Linked DNA regions of Geothrix sp. 21YS21S-2. The protein of the gene in region 2 interacts with the protein of the main gene of each other region in a pairwise test. Links are inferred from orthologs where the notes say so. Each region holds a gene or a part of one and is shown on either strand. Other genes may lie near its edges.

The links.
Region 1: the proteins of RAH40_RS16055 (region 2) and sfsA interact in binary tests that used the Escherichia coli proteins (3 or more experiments, as listed by UniProt). The link is inferred for Geothrix sp. 21YS21S-2 from one-to-one orthologs.

The regions. Positions count from the first base shown.
Region 1 is NZ_CP132910.1:1,612,575-1,615,541, forward strand. It holds sfsA (DNA/RNA nuclease SfsA), read right to left. Parts: upstream 1,870-2,967; coding sequence 1,132-1,869; downstream 1-1,131. Other genes in the region: gcvT (glycine cleavage system aminomethyltransferase GcvT), read right to left, coding at 1-1,064; RAH40_RS07360 (MFS transporter), read right to left, coding at 1,914-2,967. UniProt on the Escherichia coli protein: Binds to DNA non-specifically. Could be a regulatory factor involved in maltose metabolism.
Region 2 is NZ_CP132910.1:3,634,052-3,638,409, reverse strand. Bases 675-3,674 are described here. They hold RAH40_RS16055 (glutamate-5-semialdehyde dehydrogenase), read right to left. Parts: upstream 2,829-3,674; coding sequence 1,521-2,828; downstream 675-1,520. Other genes in these bases: proC (pyrroline-5-carboxylate reductase), read right to left, coding at 3,664-3,674; proB (glutamate 5-kinase), read right to left, coding at 2,825-3,667; RAH40_RS16060 (DUF4339 domain-containing protein), read left to right, coding at 695-1,537. Also shown: RAH40_RS16070 (hypothetical protein), read left to right, coding at 1-148; RAH40_RS16065 (outer membrane beta-barrel protein), read left to right, coding at 160-663; more of proC, read right to left, coding at 3,675-4,358. UniProt on the Escherichia coli protein: Catalyzes the NADPH-dependent reduction of L-glutamate 5-phosphate into L-glutamate 5-semialdehyde and phosphate. The product spontaneously undergoes cyclization to form 1-pyrroline-5-carboxylate.

The sequences.
Region 1 (2,967 bases), 2.0 Mb from region 2 along the record:
GCTTCGCAGGCCTTGCCGCGGATGTCGATGTGGATGCGGGAGCCCAGGGGGGCGTGGCTGACGGGCACGTAGGCCAGGCCCAGGTTGAAGCCGCAGGTGGTGCTGGGGGAGCCGCTGGTGACGTAGCCGGCCTTCCTGCCGTCCACGAGGACGTCCATGTGGTCGCGGGCGATCTCGCGCTTCTCCAGCATGCGGAAGCCCACCAGCCGGCGGCTGAAGCCCTGCTCCTTGAGGGTGGCCAGGGCCTCCCGGCCCAGGAACTCGCCCTTGTTGAGCTTGATGATCCAGCCCAGGTCCGCTTCCAGGGCGTTGGTGGTGTCGTCGATCTCGTGGCCGTAGAGGGCCATCTTGGCTTCCAGGCGCAGGGTGTTGCGGCAGCCCAGGCCGGTGGGCACGAGGCCCAGCGGCTTGCCGCTCTGCATGAGCTCGTTCCAGACCCACTCGGTCTTCTCGGCCGGGCAGTAGATCTCGAAGCCGTCCTCGCCGGTGTAGCCGGTGCGGGCGAACATGACGGGCATGCCCTTGAACTTCCCGAAGGCGAACCAGTAGTACTTGATCTGGGAGAGGTCGATGTCCACCAGGGGCTGGAGCACGTCGATGGAGAGGGGTCCCTGGAGGGCCACCTGGCCCGTCTGGTCGCTTTCGTTGGTGACCTCCACGTCCCACTTGGCGGCGTGCTCCTTCACCCAGGCGAAGTCCTTGTCCACGTTGGAGGCGTTCACCACGAGCAGGAAGTGGTCGTCGGCGATCTTGTGGAGGAGCAGGTCGTCCACGAAGGTGCCGTTCTCGTACAGGAAGGCGGTGTAGTGGATCTGCCCGTGGGCCAGCTTCACCACGGCGTTGGGGGTGAGCCAGTCCAGGAAGGCCATGGCCTGGGGGCCCTTGACGCGGATCTCGCCCATGTGGCTCACGTCGAAAAGGCCGACCTTGGTGCGCACGGCGACGTGCTCGGCGATGATGCCGGCGGGGTACTGGACGGGCATGTCCCAGCCGCCGAAGTCCACCATCTTGGCCCCGAGGGCCCGGTGGACGGCGTTGAGGGGGGTCTTCAAGAGTTCGGACATGGCTTCTCCATCAGTTGGGCAAGTTGAACGTATCGGATCTTTGATTGTAGGTCATACCCCGGGGTTTTCACATCCTCCGGAGCCAGGGAAGCACACCCGGCAGGTCCCACGCCAGGCTCCAGAGCCCTCCGGGCTCCCGCCGGGCCTCCAGGGCCACGGCCTGGGGCAGGATCTCCACGCCCCCTTCCAGGGCCCGGTCCAGCTCGGCGGCGTAGTCCGGGTCGATCTCCCGCGCCGCGTCGAAGCCCGTCACGTCGCCCCGGTGCACGAAGAACACGATGGCCGCGCGGTGCCCGAGGCGCACCATGGCCCGGAGCTCGCGCAGGTGCTTGGCGCCGCGCAGGCTCACGGCGTCAGGGAAGCACGCCAGGTCCCCCACGCGCATGGTGGCGTTCTTGACCTCGATGTAGACGCAGCGGTCCTCGGCGTCCCGGGCCAGCACGTCGATGCGGCTCCGCTCGTCGCCGTACTTCTGCTCGGTGAGCACCGAATGGAGTCCGGGCAGGCCCGGCAGGCGGTCCTGGCGGGCGGCCTCGGCCACCACCCGGTTGGGCATGCCGGTCTCCACCCCCACCCAGGCCCCCCCGCGGTTGCAGGCCAGCCAGGTGTAGGCCAGCTTGCGGGCGGGGTTGGCGCTGGGTTCCAGCAGCACGGCGTCGCCCGGTTCCCAGGACGTGGCCATGGTGCCGGTGTTGGTGCAGTGGGCCGTGGCGACGGACCCGTCCTCCAGCTCCACGTCGGCGAGGAAACGCTTGTACCGCTTGAGGATGACTCCGGGCACGAGGCCCTTTTTCCGGATCAGCATAGGTACCAGTCTGCCGGGGAGCCCGCCTTGGCAACATGATTAAATTATTTATGCCGGCTGGCGGTCCGCAGGACCGGGAGGTAGGCCAGGAAGGCCGCGGCCAGCACCGCCATGGCCACCTTGAGTCCCACCAGGTCCGCCAGGGCCGACCCCGCCATGGGGCCCACCATCAGGCCCAGGGAGAACGCGATGTTGAGCAGGGAGAACACCGACCCGAAGTCGGTGCTCCCCTTCCCCTCCACGTGCCCGGCCAGGGCGGGCCCGCAGGGGGACATGAGCAGGCTGCAGGTGCTCCCCATGGCCAGCATGAAGGCGTACACGGCCGCGCGGCCAGGGAGGACGGCCGCCGTGGCCAGCAGGACCGCGGCCAGCACCATGCCCAGGCTCAGCGGCCCCCGGGGCCCGCGGCGGTCGGTCCAGTGGCCCACGAGGGGCGAGGTGACGATGCTGGCCAGGGCCGTGGTGGTGAAGGCCAGGCCGATGGCCATGGCGTCCATGCCCAGGTGCAGGGACAGGTGGAGGGGCAGCACCGCCTCCAGCACCGCCCCCAGGAGCGAGCCCATGACCATGGCTCCCGCGAACACCCGCACCGTGCCGTCCTTCAGGAGGCCCAGGTAGCCCGTCCCCGAGGGCTGGGCCGGGGGGTCCGCGGGCAGGAGGGTGAGGCGCACCACGGCGTCCAGCACCGCCAGGCCCGCGGCGAAGAGGAAGGCGGCGCGGATGTCCCAGACGCGGGTCATCCACCCCGCGAAGGCCGGGCCCAGGAACAGGCCGATGTTGGCGCAGGCGAAGACCGTGCTCATGGCCTTGCCCCGCTGGTTGGAGGGGAAGTGGTCCGCGACCATGGACAGGCCCGCCACCCAGGTGGCGGCCGCGGCGATGCCCTGGAGGACCCGGGCCACCAGGAGCAGGGGAAAGCTCCCCGCGAAGGCGAAGAGGATGGTGGCTGCCCCGAAGCCCACCAGGCCCCCCAGGAAGGGTCCGCGGCGCCCGCGGCGGTCCGCCCAGGTGCCCAGGGGGAGCGCTGCCAGCAGCAGGGCCCCGGCGTAGCTTCCGAAGAGGAAGCCCAGCTGGGTCTGGCTCAGTCCGTGGAGCCGC
Region 2 (4,358 bases):
GTCCCTGGCGGGGAACTACGGCATGTTCCTCCTCTACGGCAGCAAGGGCACGGTCATCGACGGGGTGTTCCTCTTCCGCGGCGACCGGGCCGGGATCATGGGCGTCGCCACGGACAACAAGGGCCACCGCTACAAGGTCATGGGCTGAGGAGCTTGGGCATGCGCAAGACGATGATCGCACTGGCCTGCGCCGCCACCCTGGCGGGAGCGGACCTGAGGGTGCAGCTCCAGGTGAGCTCACCCCAGGGCGGACTCAGGGACGTGGCCGGAGGACGGCTGGGCTACGGCCTGGGCGTCCACACGGAGATCGCCCTGGTCAACGGCGACACCCTGCGGCCCCGGGCCGACCTGAGCTTCTTCCCGGTGCTCAAGCTGGCGGGAATCGAGAACAGATACTCCAGCCTGGGCCTGGGCTGCGACTACCTCCACCACCTCCCGGGGCGCCTGGATTCGTTCTACCTGGTGGGCGGGGCCTCCGTCCTGCGCTGGTCGACGCAGACCGTGGGCATGGGCTCCGGGGACACCACCCGGCTGGGCCTGTCCCTGGGCGCGGGCGTGCGCGTCACCGCCTCGCTCGGGTGGGAGGGCCGGTACAGCTACTCCCCGCTCAGCCAGGACATCAAGGCGCGCACGCTTGGCATGGGCTTCACGTACCGGTTCTAGCTATCATCTCCTCCAGGAGGCCGGCTTGGACGTGGCATGGTACTACTCGACCGGAGGGCAGGACAGGACGGGCCCGGTGGCCTGGGCGGACATCGAGGCCGCCTACCGCAGCGGCGTCATCGGCCCCACAAGCCTGCTGTGGGCCTCCCATCTCGCGGGCTGGGTCCCGGCGGCGACCCTCCTCGACGCCCCGGCGCCGCCGCCCATCCCCGAAGCCGCCCCGTCCCCCGCGCCGGGGGCCCGGGCCGCGTTCCACTGCGGCCTGTGGTCCCTGCTCAGCATGTTCCTCTGCTTTCCCGTGGCCCTCGGCCTGGGCGTCGCGGCCATCGTCCAGAACCAGAAGGCCCAGCGCCTGGCGCGGGAGAACCCCGGCGCCTACCTGAAGCCGGGCAGCGGCGGGCTGGTGATGGCCATCATCGCCCTGGCCATCCTCCCCCTCCTGGCGGTCCTCGGCATCGCCAGCGCCATCGCCATCCCGGCCTTCCTCGGCCAGCGGGACCGGGCCCGGGACAAGGGCGCCGTCGCCAACCTGAATTCCGGACTGTACGCCCTCGCGGGCGAGTGCGACCTGCTCAAGGGCCGCTCTCCCCAGGAGGTCAAGGCCGGCCTGGAGGCCGCCCTGCGCAGGGACGCCTCCCGGAACCCCTGGAGCCCCCAGGGGCCCGCATTCACCTACGCCGTCGAGGTGGTGGGCGGCCAGGACGGGGACGGCTTCAAGGAGGCCGCCCGGGCCGCGGGCGGCGCCCTGGGGGAATGCGCCTACGTCGTGCAGCTCCCCGCGGAGCGCCAGCCCGGCATGCTGGGCGGCGCGGTGCGCCTGAAGCACCCGGTCGCGGGCTCCACCTGGTACGTGAAGGTCATCCCCCTGGACTGAAGAGGTCCTCGTGGCGGAAGGGCCTGGCGCCGGGCCCCGCGTAGTCCGCCACGACCTGGCCGCTGCCGCGCAGGAGGTACTTCACGGTGACCAGGCCCTCGATGCCCACCGGGCCCCGGGCGTGGATGCGGGAGGTGCTGATGCCCACCTCGGCGCCGAACCCGTAGCGGTAGCCGTCCGCGAAGCGGGTGGAGGCGTTGTGGTAGACGCCTGCGGCGTCCACTTCGCGCAGGAAACGCTCGGCCGCCTCCGGGTCCTCCGTGACGATGGCCTCGGTGTGGCCGCTGCCGTGGGCGCGGATGTGGGCCAGGGCGGCGTCCAGATCGTCCACGATCCGCAGGGCGAGGACGGGCGCGCCGTACTCCGCGTCCCAGTCCGCTTCGGTGGCGGGGAGCAGGTCCGGAACGAGGGCGAGGCAGCGCGGGCACCCGCGCAGCTCGGCCTCCGGCAGGCTGCGGGCCAGGAGGGGCAGGATGCCGGGGGCGCAGGCCCGGTGCACCAGCACCGTCTCGACGGCGTTGCAGGCGGCGGGGTACTGGAGCTTGCCGTCCCGGGCCAGGGCCACGGCCATGGCGGGGTCCGCGGCGGCGTCGATGAAGAGGTGGCAGATGCCCTCGGCGTGGCCCAGCACGGGGATGCGGGTGCGCGCCTTGATGGAGCGCACCAGGGCGGACGACCCCCGGGGGATGACCAGGTCCACGTCCGCGTCCAGCGCCAGGAGTTCGTCCACGTCGGCCCGGCCCTGGAGGAGCTGCAGGGCGTCGGCGGGAAGGCCCCCGGCCTCCAGGGCCCCGCGCAGGAGCCCCACCAGCGCGCCCACCGACGCGGCGGCCTCGCTTCCCCCCTTGAGGAGGGCGGCGTTGCCGCTCTTGATGGCCAGGGCGCCGATCTGCACGGCGGCGTCGGGCCGGCTCTCGAAGATCACCGCCAGCACGCCGAGAGGCACGCTCACGCGCTCCAGGAGGAGGCCCTCGTCCAGGAGCCTGCGCAGGTCCACGCGCCCCAGGGGGTCCTTGAGCCCGGCCACGGCCTCCAGTCCCAGGGCCATCTCCTCCACCTTGGCGGCGTCCAGCTTCAGGCGCTGGAAGGCCGAGGCGTCCAGTCCGCCCGCGGCCAGGAGGGCGCGGGCCGCATCCAGGTCCAGGGCGTTGGCCGCGAGGAGGGCGGGACCCGCCGCCCGCAGGTCCGCGGCGGCGCGCCGCAGCGCCCCGTTGCGGGCCTGGACGGAGGCGGCGCCCAGGAGGTTCGAGGCGGCCCGGGCCCGCCGGGCCTTGTCGCGCACGGTGGTCATGGCCGCTTCTCCTTGAGCCAGGGGCCCAGGGGATCGCCCTTGGGCCGGGGACCCGCCAGGAAGCGGGTGCATTGCGCCTCGCCCGACACCACGCGCTCCAGGGTGCCGCTCCCTTCGCCCCGGGCGATGACCACGGCCACGCCGGACTCCATGCAAAGGCGCGCCGATTCCAGCTTGGTGGCCATGCCGCCCCGGCCCCGGGCGCCCGAACCCTGGGCCCGGGCCAGGATCTCCGGGGTGATCGCCGCAACTTCCCGCAGGAGCGGCGCCTCGGGGTCGTGCTGGGGATTGCGCTCGTGGAGGCCGTCCACGTCCGACAGGATCAGCAGCAGATCCGCGCCCAGGCCCGCGGCCACCAGGGCCCCCAGCTTGTCGTTGTCCCCGAAGACCTTCATGCGGCCCAGTTCCAGCGTCGCCACGGTGTCGTTCTCGTTGATGATGGGGATGACGCCCATCTTCAGGAGCTTTTCCAGCGTCGCGCGCAGGTTGGAGCGGCGCTCGGGGTCGGAGAAGTCCTCCTGCGTGAGGAGCACCTGGGCGCAGACCGTGTCCAGGCGCCCGAAGGCGGACTGGTAGAGGGCCATGAGCTCCCCCTGCCCCACCGCCGCGCAGGCCTGCTGGAGGGAGAGGGTGCCGGGCCGCGTGGGGAGCCCCAGGCGCCGGGCCCCCAGTCCCACGGCGCCCGAACTGACCAGGAGCACGTCCCGGCCCTGGCGGCGCAGGGACGCCAGGGACTCCACCAGGGCGAAGATCCGCCCCAGGGAGGGAAAGCCGTCCCCGGAAAGCAGCACCTGGGTGCCGGCCTTGACCACGATGCGCTGGGGGGCCGCCCTTTTCATCGGCCCAGCCCGCTGGCCACCTGGGAGGCGCGCTCGATGCCCCGGGCGATGACGGAGCGGATGCGCCCGTCCTCCAGGGCCAGGAGGCCGGCGATGGTGCACCCGGCGGGGGTGGTCACCTCGTCCTTGAGGGCCGCGGGGTGGCGCCCGGTCTGCAGCACCATGGAGGCGGCGCCCACCGTCATGCGCGCCGCCAGCTCCACCGCCACGCCCCGGGGCAGGCCGCACTGCACGCCGCCCTCGGCCAGGGCCTCGAGGATCACGAAGATGAAGGCGGGACCGCTGGCCGACAGGCCCGTGACGGCGTCGAAGTGGTGCTCCTCCAGGTCCAGCACGGCGCCCAGGGGCTCGAAGAAGGTGCGGGCCAGGGCGAGGTGCTCGTCCCCCGCGTGGGCGCCGGGCGCCAGGACGATGGTGCCCATGCGGATGCTGCAGGGCGTGTTGGGCATGGCCCGGATGACCGGGGTGCCCGCGGGGACCCGGGCCTCCAGGAAGGCCAGGTCGGTGCCGGCGGCGATGGACACCACCAGGGGCCTGTGGTCCAGGGCCCCGGCGGCGGCCAGGGTCTCCAGGAGCGGGCCCAGGTCCTTGGGCTTGACGCACAGCAGGACCGCCTCGGCCCGGCTCGCGGCCTCGGCGGCGGTGGCGGCCCAGCCGACGCCCATGGCCTGGGCCCGGGCCCGGGTGCCCT